2 regions of the Streptomyces violaceus genome follow, and region 1 is predicted to be linked to the other one. Evidence: riboswitches for the same ligand, from Rfam matches in the RefSeq annotation. Region 1 holds a riboswitch; the other holds the start of a gene.

Evidence for each region. Region 1 has a riboswitch for cyclic di-AMP ahead of OG542_RS21425 (M23 family metallopeptidase). Riboswitches for the same ligand answer to the same signal wherever they lie in the genome.
Region 2: another riboswitch for cyclic di-AMP. It lies ahead of OG542_RS24150 (transglycosylase family protein); the one in region 1 lies ahead of OG542_RS21425 (M23 family metallopeptidase).

Annotation. Positions count from the first base shown of each region.
Region 1 covers NZ_CP107911.1:4,748,975-4,756,014, reverse strand. Annotated here, with positions in the region: gene OG542_RS21435 (PrsW family intramembrane metalloprotease) at 1-688, shown strand, start outside; gene OG542_RS21430 (aldo/keto reductase) at 716-1,660, opposite strand; gene OG542_RS21425 (M23 family metallopeptidase) at 1,824-2,855, opposite strand; cyclic di-AMP (ydaO/yuaA leader) riboswitch at 2,867-3,023, opposite strand; tRNA gene OG542_RS21420 (tRNA-Met) at 3,319-3,392, opposite strand; gene OG542_RS21415 (dihydrofolate reductase family protein) at 3,485-4,612, opposite strand; gene OG542_RS21410 (MarR family winged helix-turn-helix transcriptional regulator) at 4,703-5,218, shown strand; gene OG542_RS21405 (GTP cyclohydrolase II) at 5,384-6,025, shown strand; gene OG542_RS21400 (MarR family winged helix-turn-helix transcriptional regulator) at 6,144-6,668, shown strand; gene OG542_RS21395 (ATP-binding protein/SpoIIE family protein phosphatase) at 6,687-7,040, opposite strand, start outside.
Region 2 covers NZ_CP107911.1:5,323,880-5,330,919, forward strand. Annotated here, with positions in the region: gene OG542_RS24135 (nucleoside triphosphate pyrophosphohydrolase) at 1-829, shown strand, start outside; gene OG542_RS24140 (cytochrome P450 family protein) at 874-2,139, shown strand; gene OG542_RS24145 (transglycosylase family protein) at 2,287-3,243, shown strand; cyclic di-AMP (ydaO/yuaA leader) riboswitch at 3,472-3,638, shown strand; gene OG542_RS24150 (transglycosylase family protein) at 3,643-4,332, shown strand; gene eno (phosphopyruvate hydratase) at 4,590-5,870, shown strand; gene OG542_RS24160 (FtsB family cell division protein) at 5,976-6,452, shown strand; gene OG542_RS24165 (DUF501 domain-containing protein) at 6,518-7,040, shown strand, end outside.

The DNA of each region.
Region 1 (7,040 bases):
CACGGGCATCGGCTTCGGCATCTCCGCGCTCTCGGCGGACCGCCGGCACATCCGCCGCGTTGCCTTCCCCCTCTCCGGGCTGCTGCTCGCGATGGGCATGCACGCGATGTGGAACGGCTCGTCGGCGTTCGGCGAGTACGGGTTCTTCGCCGTGTACGCGGCGTTCATGGTGCCCATCTTCGGGCTGCTGACATGGCTGGTGATCTGGACGCGGCAGCGGGAGCTGAGGACCGTACGGACGGAGCTGCCCCCGTACGCCGTCGCCGGCTGGCTGACTCCGGCCGAGCCGTACGCGCTCGGCTCGATGCGGGCCCGGCGCATCGCCCGCCAGTACGCCCGCCGCCACGCGGGGAAGACCGCGGCGCGGGCGGTGGCGCAGTACGAGGCCTACGCCACGTCTCTGGCGTTCCTGCGGCACCGGGGCCGCCGCGGCCGCGCCGGGGCCGACTTCGTCGTACGGGAACGGGAACTGCTGGAGGAACTGTGGCGGCGCCGGGAGGCGGCCCGCCCCGCGCTGGACCACGCGGCGCGGATCACGGCCCCTCCCGTGCCGGTGGCGGCACCGCCCTGGCCGGTGTACGGGGCGTACGGGTACGGCCATCCGACGACGCCGTACTACTCCGCCCCGGCGACGCCGTACCCCGCGTACGAGACGGCGTACCCCGCGTACAACCCGTACCGGTCGTAGCCGAGGCGGCCGGCCCACGCGGACCGCTCAGGCCGAAGCCTCCGTGAGACGGCCGACCTCCGCCTCCGTCAGCGTGAGCTCCCCGACCTCGACCAGCGCCGGCAGCTGCTCCACCGTCCGCGCGGACGCGATCGGCGCCGCCACCGTCGGCCGGGCCGCGAGCCAGGCCAGGGCGACCGTCGCGACGGGGGCGTCGTGGGCCGCGGCGATCTCGTCAAGGGCGTCGAGGACCCGCAGGCCCCGCTCGGTCTCCAGGTGCTTGGCGGCACCGCCGGCCCGCGCGCTGTCGACGGTCGTGCCGGGCCGGTACTTGCCGGTGAGGAAGCCGGACGCGAGCGCGTAGTACGGGACGGCCGCCAGGCCGGAGCGCTCGGCGAGGTCCTGGAGCTCACCCTCGTAGGTGTCGCGGGAGACCAGGTTGTAGTGGGGCTGGAGCGCCACATAGCGGGCGAGGCCCTCGCGGTCGGAGAACTCCAGGGAGGCCCGCAGCCGCTCCGCCGAGATGTTGGAGGCGGCTATGTGCCGCACCTTGCCGGCCTTCACCAGGTCGTCGAGCGCCCCGATGATCTCCTCCACCGGCACGTCGGGCTGGTCGAAGTGGGTGTAGTAGAGGTCGATGTAGTCGGTGCGCAGGCGGCGCAGCGAGGCGTCGGCAGCGGCCTTGATGTTGGCGGCGGACAGGCCCTGGAACTCGGGGTGCTGGCTGACCTTGGTGGCCACGACGACGTCGGCGCGGTTGCCGCGCGCCTGAAGCCACTTGCCGAGGACGGTCTCGGACTCGCCGCCCTGGTTGCCGTCCACCCACGCCGAGTAGACGTCGGCGGTGTCGACGAAGTTGCCGCCGACGGCGGTGTACGCGTCGAGGACGGCGAACGACCGGTCCTCGTCGGCGGTCCAGCCGAAGACGTTGCCGCCGAGGGCGAGCGGGAAGATTTCGAGGTCGGAGGAGCCGAGCTTGCGAAGAGAAGTCATGCTCCTCGTCAACGGCCGTGCCGGAGCGGCTCATTCCAGGGCGGACGCAAAGGTCCTGTAAACGCCCCCCGTACACACCGGCGACGCACACACCGAAGACCGGTAGCCCTGACGTCGGGGGGTCGTCGTCAGGGCTACCGGTGCTTCGACTGGCTTCTGCCGCTTACGGGTTCAGTCCCTTGCCCCGCAGCCACGCCATCGGGTCGATGCCGCTGCTGGAGCCACCGGAGTGAACCTCGAGGTGCAGGTGGGCCCCGGTGACGTTGCCGGTGGCACCGACGCGGCCGATGACATCGCCCGTGCTGACCTTCTGGCCGACGCTGACGCCGATGGAGGACTGGTGCGCGTACCAGATCTCCGTGCCGTCATCGAGGGTGAGGACGGTCTTGTAGCCGTACGAGCCGTTCCAGCCCGCCTCGGTGATGGTGCCGCTGTGCACCGCCTTGATCGGCGTGCCCGTGGGAGCGGCGAAGTCGAGACCCGTGTGGTAGCCGGAGGACCAGTAGGCGCCGGCCTGACCGAAGCTCGAGGTGAGGGTGTACGAGGAGGTCGGCAGCGTGAACTGCTTGGCGAGGGCGGCGAGCCGCTCGGCCTCGGCCTTCTTCTTGGCCTCCTCCTCCGCCTTCCTCTTGGCTTCGGCGGCCTTGGCCTTGGCCTCCTGCTCCGCCTTGGCCACGGCTTCAGCGGCCGCCTTCTCGGCGGCGTCGGCGGCGTCCTGCGCGGCCTTGGTGTCGATCTGGTCCTGCTGGTACTCGACCTGGGCCATGATCCGGGCGCGCAGCGCCTCGCCGGCACCGGAGGAGTTCTCCTCGGTGTCCGCCGTGACCGTGCCGAGACCGCTGAGCGGAGTCGAGGAACCCGCGGGGGTGTCGTCGTCCGAGATGAGGGAACCCACCGAGGGCAGGTCCGGCACGGAGATGGACACCGGCGGCTTGCCGGTCTGGGCGCTGGCCATGCCGCCCGCGCCCACGGCGGCTATGACGCCGACGCCCAGGACGGTGGAGCTGCGGGCGAGGCCTCCGCCTCGCTGCTTGGTGACGCGATGCCGGCCACGGACGGGACGGATGGATTCCTCGGTGGGGTTCCACTCCTGGAACGGGCCCTCGTCGGTGCGCTGACCGCCGTAGCCGAATTTTTCGGTGTCGCGCTGGTTGCGCGCGAACGGGGCCGCGGGGGCAGGCCGGTTGGACGCCACGTGGGCGTACTCCTTTCCTTCCTTCTCGCCTACCGGGTTAGCTGACGGGTTCGGAGCAGGAAGGTCTCCTACGCGCGTATAACAACCGTGCTTCCACGGCGGTTTACGCCCGATTCACCCCAAGTGGTGGTTCCCCGGTTCCCTTTCGGGATTCGGCGCGTGCGCACGGAGCCGCCTTCTGTGACGGCTGGGACGACCGCGCTGCGTTATCGAACGTTAATAGACCCGGGGAGTGGATTCCAGCGATTCCACTTGATCATTAACCTTTTTCGTGCGGACTTACCTGCCATGACCGGCCCAAATCGGGCGAGTTGACCGCTCCGTAAGTGACTGCTGGGTATTGACGGTGTGTCAGTTGCCATGCGGAGCGATGAGCTGCGCTCACTGGCAGTAACGGAGGTGCGGAAACCCGGAAATACACCGAGGGCCGGAACCCTTTCGGATTCCGGCCCTCGGCCTTCAGTAGCGGGGACAGGATTTGAACCTGCGACCTCTGGGTTATGAGCCCAGCGAGCTACCGAGCTGCTCCACCCCGCGTCGTTGTGATTCCAGTGTACGCCATCCGCGGGACCACTCGTGACCACCCCATGCTGAGCAGGTTGCCGGTGCGGGGTCCGCCCTCGCCTCCCCTACAGCAGATGGCGGTTCGGGGCCTTGGCCCGGTGCTCGTGTTCCGGGAGTGCGACGACCTCCGCCCCGCCGGCCGCCAGCACGCCGCTGCCGTCGGCGTCCGGGACGAAGGTGTCCGGCTCGCGCCAGGCGGTGACCACTCGGCGTACGCCCGCGTCGAGGAGCAGCCGGGCACAGGGTGCGGGGCGGGAGGCGCGGCGGGCACAGGGCTCCAGGCTGCTGTAGACCGTGGCGGTGGCGAGTCGCGGGTCGGACGGGTCGAGCTTCGCCAGGGCCGCCTCCTCGGCGTGCGCGACCGGGTCGTCGCCCTCGCGGGAGTGGCCGCGGGCCAGTTCCGTACCGTCGGCCGCGACCACCACCGCGCCCACGCTGAACGCCGTGTCCGACGGCGGGCAGAGGTCCGCCAGTTCGCAGGCGAGGGCCAGCCAGTGGTGGTCGGCCGCGGTGGCGAGGGAGCCGGTACCGGGGGCGGTGGGTTCGTACCGCATCAGGACGACGTCCTCGATGGGCCGCGTCTCCAGCAGCCGGAGCCGGCCGCCCTGGTAGCCGCCGGGCCCGAAGAGGCGGGGCGCCTTCGGATCGCCCACGAAGAGCGGGGCGAGGACCAGCTGGAGTTCGTCGGCGAGGCCCTGGGTGAGGAGCTGGGTGTGGATCAGGCCGCCGCCCTCGACCATGAGCCGTCGCACACCCCGTACGTCGTGCAGGTGGGTGAGGAGCCGCCGCCAGTCGAGGTCGGTGCCGAGGGGGACCACGTCGGTGGCGAGGCCGAGGGCCCGGGCACGCTCGGCGCCCTGGTCGCTCGTGTAGAGGACCTTCTCGCCGCCGGTGTGCCAGAACCGCGCCTCCGGGTCGAGGTCGCCCGAGCCGCTGACGGTCACCTTGAGGGGGTATGCCGGCCGGCCGGCGGCTGTGCGGGCGGCGCGCCGCTCGTCCGAGTTGACCAGCAGGCGCGGGTTGTCGGCGCGGATGGTGCCGGCGCCGACCAGGATCGCGTCGACGGACGCCCGGACCTCGTCGACCCGGTCGAAGTCGGCCGGGCCGGACAGCAGCAGGCGTTCGGGCCCGGTGTCGTCCAGGTAGCCGTCGAGGGAGACGGCGGCGGACAGCAGGACGTACGGGTGAGGCATCGACGCTCCCCGGTCGGGTGGGACGGCGGACCGGCGGGATCGAACTCGCCGGGTCTTGGTTCAAGTTTGAAACAAACCTACACTGGCGGCATGACGACTCGCTGGCTCACCCCCGAGGAGCAACGCGCCTGGCGCGCGTACATCGCCTCCTCGCTGCTCCTGGAGGACGCGATCGACCGGCAGCTCCAGCAGGACGCCGGCATGCCGCACCTGTACTACTCCATCCTGTCCGTCCTGTCGGAGTCCCCCGAACAGCGGCTGCGCATGACCGATCTCGCCGAGCGGCTGAAGATCACGCGCAGCCGCCTGACGTACGCGGTGACGCGGCTGGAGAAGGACGGCATGCTGCGGCGCGAGGCCTGCCGGCACGACAAGCGGGGCAGCATCGCCGCACTGACCGACGCGGGGTTCGCCGTACTGGAGCGCGCGGCGCCCGGGCATGTCGAGACCGTGCGCAACTTTGTGTTCGACCGGCTCAGCGAGGAGCAGGTGGCGCAGCTGGAGGAGATCTCCGCGGCGATCGCGCAGGGGCTTCAGGAGGACGGAACACGGCCGACGTCGGACGACGTGCCCTGGCGGCGGAGGTCCTCCACGGCCTGTTCGTGAGGCGGCACGCGGTCCCCCCTGTGGCACTTGAGTGAGGCACGTCACAAGGGGCCGGACTCGTTGATTCAAATTTAAAGCAAGGGTAGTGTTCCGAACCGTGGATCTGCTTCAAATCTGAAGCAGACGGCTGTGCAGCCGAACAGGAACGGAACCCGGAGGCCCCGCATGCCCGACACCCCCGCCGCCCTCGCCACCCCGCGCTCACGCGTCCGGGTACCGCTTCGCTTCCACGACGGCTACCAGGTCGACGCCGAAGTCGTCACCTTCCACGGACTGGCCGACAACCAGGAACACGTGGCCGTCGTCCTGGGCGAGCCGGGCCCGGCCCCGCTGGTGCGGCTGCACTCCGAGTGCCTGACCGGGGATGTGTTCGGCTCGGCCCGCTGCGACTGCGGTCCGCAACTGCGCGAGGCGGTCGAGCGCATAGCCGACCGCGGCGGCGTGCTCCTCTACCTCCGCCAGGAGGGCCGGGGCATCGGCCTCTACAACAAGCTCGACGCGTACGCCCTCCAGGACGAGGGCCTCGACACGTACGAGGCGAACGCGGCGCTGGGGCTGCCGGAGGACGCCCGCGACTACACGGCGGCGGCTCAGATGCTCCGGGCCCTGGGCATCAAGGAGCTGGACCTGCTCTCCAACAACCCCGACAAGGCGGACCAGTTGCGCACCCTGGGCGTCGACGTCCGCGACCGCGTCCCCACGGGCGTCTTCACCACCGCGCACAACGTCCGCTACCTGCGCGCCAAGGTGCTCCAGACCCAGCACACGCTGCCCCTCGCCGCGCTGACGGAGCTCAGCGCCGGCTGAACGGGGCCCGGCCGGGCCGGTGCTGAACCGAGGCTTGCTTGCCCCTCGGCTCATCGGGTACAGCCTTTGAAAGAGGGCGATCTACGTAGTACCCGTAGCTGATGGAAAGTGACGTTTCGTGACCGATCTCGGCGCCCCCGGCGATCCCCTGGCGAGGGGACCGGGCGACGGCCCAGAGGCCGTCGCGTCGTGGATCGCCGATGCTGTGGACAGCTTGACGGACCTGTGGTCGGTCGCCGCCCAGGCGGCGTCCCTGCGCCTGTCCCCGCACCAGCTGCGGGCGCTGCGCACCGTGGAGGCGACGCCCGGCCTGAACGTCACGGCCCTGGCGGACGAGCTGGACATCGGCCTCCCCACGGCCAGCCGGCTCTGCGACCGGCTCGCGGCGGCCGGCCTGCTGGAACGGGCCCCGCACCCGGGCACCCGCCGCGAGGTACAGCTGTTGCTCACCTCGCACGGCCGGCATGTCCTGAGCGATGTCGCAGGCCGCCGGACCGAGGCCCTGGCCACGGCGCTGGCGGCGATGGAACCGGCGGAACGGGTGGCTCTGAGCCGGGGGTTGCGGGGATTTCTGTCGGCACGGGAAGCGGCCGCGCCGCACCCTGACGGAACTGACGGGACGGGCGGGGCTGACGGGCAGTGAGGGCGGCAGAAGGTGAATTCAGGCCCGCGAGCCGGGCCGGCCACCAGCACCGGCAGTAGCACCAGTACCAGCACCCAGTACGGCCACACACGTATCGTCCCGCACCGGCAGGGCCGCACTCCCGGCGTCCCGCAGCACCGCCACGGCCACCACAGCCGGGTCGCAGGAGAGGAGCACGCCGTCGTCGGGCGGCGTCCAGCGGCCGGGCAGACCGTCGCTGTGCAGGACGAGCAGGCTGTCCTCCCGCCACGGAAGGCGCTGCACGGGCACGGACGCCGGGGCTTGCGCGCCCACGATGCCGGGGTGGGACAGCAGCGGCTTCCAGGTGCCGTCGGTGCGCAGACGGCCGCCGACGTTGCCGACCCCGGCGAA
Region 2 (7,040 bases), 570 kb from region 1:
CGAGGCGGGGATCACCGTCGACGAGGCGTCCCCGGCCGCCCAGGAGCTGGTCGACGCCTGTGCCGGGGGCCGCACGGTGGTCGTCGTGGCGACGGGCGAGGGCGAGCCGGCCCTGACGGACGGCCTGGCGCGCCTGGCCGGCACCGGCCGCGTCGACATGCCCGAGCTGGAGCTGCTCCCCGCCTCCTACGACCTGCCGGGCGCCCGCCTCCTCGACCTGGTCCAGGTCATGGACCGCATCCGCGCCGAGTGCCCCTGGTCGTCCCGGCAGACCCACATGGGCCTGGCGAAGTACGGCATCGAGGAGGCGTACGAACTCGTCGAGGCGATCGAGGAGGGCGACCGCGACGAGCTGCGCGAGGAGCTCGGAGACGTCCTCCTCCAGGTCGTCTTCCACGCCCGCATCGCCGAGGAAGGCCGCCCGGAAGATGGGGAGGCCCCCTTCTCCATCGACGACGTGGCCGGCGGCATCGTCGCCAAGCTGATCCACCGCCACCCGCACGTCTTCGGCGACGAGACGGCCACCACCCCCGAGGAGGTCAAGGAGCACTGGCTGCGCACCAAGGCGGTCGAGAAGCAGCGCACCTCCGTCACCGAGGGCATCCCCCTCGGCCAGCCAGGCCTGGCCCTCGCCGCCAAGCTGGCCTCCCGGGCCCGCACCGCGAACCTGGACATACCGCTCCCACCCGTCGAAGGCATCGGCTACGACCTCCTGGCCCTGGCGGTCCGCGCCGAGTCGGAGGGAGTGGACCCGGAGGCGGCCCTGAGGGCGGCGGCCCGCGCGTACCGGGACGCGATCAGGGAGACCGAGGGCGGAGACCGGGCCTGAGACCGACGGGCGTGACGCGCTCCGCCGCTGCGTAGGGTCATGGCATGCAACATGAAGTGCCCGGGGTGCCCGAGCTGTTTTCGTGGGAGTTCGCCACCGACCCCTACCCTGCCTACGCCTGGCTCCGCGAGCACGCCCCCGTGCACCGGACCAAGCTCCCCAGCGGTGTGGAGGCCTGGCTGGTCACGCGGTACGCCGATGCCAAGCAGACCCTCGCCGACAACCGTCTCTCCAAGAACCCGGCGCATCACCACGAACCCGCGCACGCCAAGGGCAAGACCGGTATCCCCGGGGAGCGCAAGGCCGAGTTGATGACGCATCTGCTCAACATCGATCCGCCGGACCACACCCGGCTGCGGCGGCTCGTGTCCAAGGCGTTCACGCCCCGCCGGGTCGCCGAGTTCGAGCAGCGGGTTCAGGAGCTCACCGACGGTCTCATCGACGGGTTCGCGGAGCGGGGGTCCGCCGACCTGATCCACGAGTTCGCCTTCCCGCTCCCCATCTACGCCATCTGCGACCTGCTCGGCGTCCCCCGCGAGGACCAGGACGACTTCCGGGACTGGGCGGGCATGATGATCCGTCACCAGGGCGGACCCCGGGGCGGCGTGGCGCGGTCCGTGAAGAAGATGCGCGGCTACCTCGCCGACCTCATCCACCGCAAGCGGGAGGCGCTGCCCGCCGAACCCACCCCCGGCGAGGACCTCATCTCCGGTCTCATCCGCGCCTCCGACCACGGCGAGCACCTCACCGAGAACGAGGCCGCAGCCATGGCCTTCATCCTGCTGTTCGCCGGTTTCGAGACGACCGTGAACCTGATCGGCAACGGAACCTACGCCCTGCTCACCCACCCCGAGCAGCGCACCCGGCTCCAGGCCTCCCTCGCCGCCGGGGAGAGAGGCCTCCTGGAGACCGGCGTCGAGGAACTCCTGCGCTTCGACGGCCCCGTCGAGCTCGCCACCTGGCGCTTCGCCACGCAGCCGCTCACCATCGGAGGGCAGCACATCGAGGCCGGCGACCCGGTGCTCGTCGTCCTGGCCGCCGCGGACCGGGACCCGGAGCGGTTCGCCGATCCGGACGTGCTCGACCTCGCCCGCCGCGACAACCAGCACCTCGGGTATGGCCACGGCATCCACTACTGCCTCGGCGCCCCCCTCGCCCGTCTGGAGGGCCAGACCGCCCTCGCCACGCTCCTCACCCGCCTCCCGGACCTCCGGCTCGCGGCCGACCCGGCCGAGCTGAGGTGGCGCGGCGGCCTGATCATGCGCGGGCTGCGCACCCTGCCGGTGGAGTTCACGCCCGCCCAAAGGTGACACGCCGTCAGGACTGTGATCTTCACGTGATCTACGCGGCATTAACTTGTGACAAGTGATCGTCTGCCTATACGTTCACCCATCATCAGCGCGGCCTGGGAAATCCGGCGCCGCGCCGGTCACTGCCCTCTTGCGAAAGGTCTCCGTATGCTCTCCGGGAACGGTCGGCACCGTCGCCCCCGCCAGGCTCCGGCTCTCCTCGTCGCGGCCGGAGTGACCGGCTCCGCCATCGCGATCCCGCTCCTCGGAGCCTCCGGCGCCAGCGCGGCCGACGGCACGACCTGGGACCGGATCGCGGACTGCGAGACCGGCGGCGCCTGGAGCCAGAACAGCGGCAACGGATACTTCGGCGGCCTGCAGTTGTCCCAGGAGGACTGGGAGAACCACGGCGGCCTCGACTACGCCCCGAGCGCCGACCTGGCCAGCCGTTCCCAGCAGATAGCCGTGGCCGAGAGAATCCTCGCCGACCAGGGAGCCGGCGCCTGGCGTACCTGCGGACTGCTCTCCGGCCTCGAGCAGGACAAGAAGTCGTCTGACTCGGATGACTCGTCTGGTTCGTCGGATTCATCCGGATTGCTCGACTCCCTCGGTTCCTCCCCTTCGCCGTCCGACTCGCCGACCCCTGACGAGTCGTCGACCTCGAAGGACGATTCCGCTACGTCCGACAAGTCGCCCGACTCCGAGGAGTCCGCTTCGCGGGACCAGGAGCCCGACAGCTCCCCGTCGACGACGCCCGAGCGTGACAGGTCCGGCAACTCGCGGCAGGACGACGACTCTTCGGCTCTCACCGAGACCGGCACCGACACCGGCTCCGGCCGTCACCGCGGCCCCAGTGCCGACGAAACCCAAACGCCCGAGAACGGCCGCACGGACGACTCCACGGGCCGTCACGCCTCGCGCGACGAGGAGGGCTCCCGCGACACGTCCGAGGGTGCCTACATCGTGGGTATCGGCGACAGTCTCTGGTCCATCGCCGACTCCCTTGACGTCAGCGGCGGATGGCACGAGCTCTATGACGGCAACAAGAAGGCTGTCGGTACCGACCCGAACCTCATCCGCCCCGGTCAGACGCTCACGGTAGAGGGCGAAGCGGGCGAGAAGTAGTTGTTCGGGCAGTGCGGAAACAGGGGCGGAAGTCGCCCCGAACCCGCGCGAGTTCGCGTCATGATTCGCGGCTAATGTCCCGTTTGGGGTCCGTGAGAGATAGATCTCAGAAGCCCTGATCGTCTTTGAAATTCGGCGGATCGCGTGGCTACGGTCGGGACCGCTCGTCACCACGAGCCCCGGCTGCCGCAACGCCGAATCCTGCCAGCGGCCGTACGGGAACAGTCGTCGCGTCAAGCGCCGTAGGCAGGAGCGGGGGACCCAAGGTAAGTGCCCGACCGGCCGGTTGCGCCGGAAGGGCTTGGGGTGAAGCCGTGTCCCGGGAGGGGCGCGGCCGGGCAACTCAACCGGCCCGAACCCGACAGCTCACCTCGCAGGCGTCGGTGAGGGGATCCTTCCATGCTGTTTTCCAGCAAGGGCAAGCACCGCCGTCCGTCCAAGGCCAGCCGTGCCATCGCCGTCGCCGGTGTCACCGGCGCCGCTGTCGCCGCCCCGCTGATGGCGGCCGGCGGCGCTTCCGCCGCCACCGCCTCCGAGTGGGACGCCGTCGCCCAGTGCGAGGCCGGCGGCAACTGGTCCATCAACACCGGCAACGGCTACTACGGCGGTCTGCAGTTCTCCGCCTCCACCTGGTCCGGCTACGGCGGTACCAAGTACGCCGCCACCGCCGACCAGGCCACCAAGGAGCAGCAGATCGAGATCGGCGAGAAGGTCCTCGCGGGCCAGGGCAAGGGTGCCTGGCCGGTCTGCGGCAAGGGCCTGTCGAGCGCCGGCTACAGCGGCGGCGGCTCCTCCTCGAGCGACTCCGGCAGCTCCTCGCAGCAGAGCACCGAGTCCCGCGAGACCCAGCAGCAGCCGGCCTCCCGCTCCGACGAGCGCCCGGCCGCCAAGAAGACCGTCACCACCCCGACCGGCAAGAAGGTCAAGAAGGGCGACGGCGAGTACAAGGTCGTCAAGGGCGAGACCCTCAGCTCGATCGCGGCGGACGAGAAGGTCGAGGGCGGCTGGGAGAAGCTGTTCCAGCTGAACAAGGACATCGTCGAGGACGCCAACCTCATCTACCCGGGCCAGCAGCTGCACCTGAAGTAAGCAGCGGCTCTCAAGGGCTCCCCGCCCCGGCGCGTGTTCCCCCGTACGCGCCGGGGCGGGGTTTCTTCTGCCGGACTTTTCCGTCACCGTCTTTGTTCCGTTCGGAAACAATTTACTCTCGGTTCTGTCCATGGGGTGGGCGACCCGGTGGCCGATCGGCCCGAGCCGGTTAGGCTCATGTCGCGAGCCACCACGGCCCGCACCTCGCCGGGTCCACGCGACCCGCGTACCCAGCGTCACATCAGAAGGAGATGCTCGTGCCGTCCATCGACGTCGTCGTAGCCCGGGAAATCCTGGACTCCCGAGGCAACCCCACGGTCGAGGTCGAGGTCGGCCTCGACGACGGCAGCACCGGTCGTGCCGCCGTCCCGTCCGGCGCCTCCACGGGCGCCTTCGAGGCCATCGAGCTGCGTGACGGCGACTCGAACCGCTACCTGGGCAAGGGTGTGGAGAAGGCCGTCCTCGCGGTCATCGAGCAGATCGGCCCGGAGCTCGTCGGCTACGACGCCACCGAGCAGCGCCTGATCGACCAGGCGATGTTCGACCTGGACGCCACCGACAACAAGGGCTCCCTCGGCGCCAACGCCATCCTCGGCGTCTCCCTCGCCGTCGCCCACGCCGCCTCCGAGGCCAGCGACCTGCCGCTCTTCCGCTACCTGGGCGGCCCGAACGCGCACCTGCTGCCGGTGCCGATGATGAACATCCTGAACGGCGGCTCGCACGCCGACTCCAACGTGGACATCCAGGAGTTCATGATCGCCCCGATCGGCGCGGAGTCCTTCTCCGAGGCGCTGCGCTGGGGCGCCGAGGTCTACCACACGCTGAAGAAGGTCCTGAAGAGCAAGGGCCTGGCCACCGGCCTCGGCGACGAGGGCGGCTTCGCCCCCAACCTCGGCTCCAACCGCGAGGCCCTCGACCTCATCCTCGAGGCGATCAAGGAGGCCGGCTACACGCCCGGCGAGCAGATCGCCCTCGCCCTCGACGTGGCCGCGTCCGAGTTCTACAAGGACGGCGCCTACACCTTCGAGGGCAAGACGCGCTCCGCCGCCGAGATGACCGAGTACTACGCCGAGCTCGTCGACGCGTACCCGCTCGTCTCCATCGAGGACCCGCTGTACGAGGACGACTGGGACGGCTGGAAGACCATCACCGACAAGCTCGGCGACAAGGTCCAGCTCGTCGGCGACGACCTGTTCGTCACCAACCCCGAGCGTCTGGCCCGCGGCATCGACGAGAACGCCGCCAACGCGCTCCTGGTCAAGGTCAACCAGATCGGCTCGCTGACCGAGACCCTGGACGCCGTCGAGCTGGCCCAGCGCAACGGCTTCAAGTGCATGATGTCCCACCGCTCCGGCGAGACCGAGGACGTCACCATCGCCGACCTGGCCGTCGCCACCAACTGCGGCCAGATCAAGACCGGCGCCCCGGCCCGCTCCGAGCGCGTCGCCAAGTACAACCAGCTGCTGCGCATCGAGGAGATCCTCGACGACGCGGCGGTCTACGCCGGCCGCAGCGCCTTCCCGCGCTTCAAGGGCTGACGCACAGCTTCATAGGAAGCGTCGTACGTACGTCCCCGGACTCGGTCCCGTACCGTGTCCGGGGACGTACGCGCGTATGACGGTGCAGCGGGAGAGCGGGGAGACATGGCCGTGAAGGACCGGGACCGTTTCTCCACCTCGACCAGGATCCGGCTGCTCGGCGAGCAGACCGCGGCCCGGGTCTACCGCTCCCAGACCCGGCGCCAGGCCCGCCGCTCCCGGCTGACCGGCCGCGCCGCGCTGCTCGCCCTGGTGATGTGCACGCTGATCGTGGCGCTGGCCTACCCGATGCGGGAGTACGTCTCCCAGCGCGCCGAGATCGACGACCTCCAGCGCGAACAGCAGCAGGCCCGCCAACGTGTCGAACGGTTGCGCGACCAGAAGGCGCGCTGGCAGGACGACGCGTACGCGGAGCAGCAGATCCGGCAGCGGTTGCACTACGTCATGCCGGGGGAGACGGGATTCATCGTCGTCGACCCGCACGCGGCGCGGCAGTCACACGCCGTGCTCGGGACGGCCGACCGCCCCTGGTACGCGAACGTATGGGACGGCGTCGACAAGTCCGACGCCTCCGAACGGTGAACCGAAGACCAGCCGGTCATCCGACTCGCATATCTGACTCAAAGAAAGACAGCCTGAAGACAGTCATGGAAACGCCCCCGCCGACCACCCCGCGCACCGAGCCCACCGACGCGGACGTCGAGGCCTTCAAGCAGCAGCTCGGCCGGCCCCCGCGCGGTCTGCGCGCGATCGCGCACCGGTGCCCGTGCGGGCACCCGGACGTCGTCGAGACGGCACCGCGGCTGCCGGACGGAACGCCGTTCCCCACGCTGTACTACCTGACGTGCCCGCGCGCCGCCTCGGCGATCGGCACGCTGGAGGCGAACGGCGTGATGAAGGAGATGACCGAGCGGCTGGCCTCGGACCCCGAGCTGGCGGCGGCCTACCGGGCGGCGCACGAGGACTACATCAGGCGCCGGGACGAGATCGAGGAGCTGAAGAACTTCCCCAGCGCGGGCGGCATGCCGGACCGGGTGAAGTGCCTGCACGTGCTGGTGGCGCACTCGCTGGCCGCGGGGCCCGGCGTGAACCCGCTCGGCGACGAGGCGATCGAGATGCTGCCGGAGTGGTGGCGCAAGGGCCCGTGCGTGACGAATGCCGAGGAGGCCG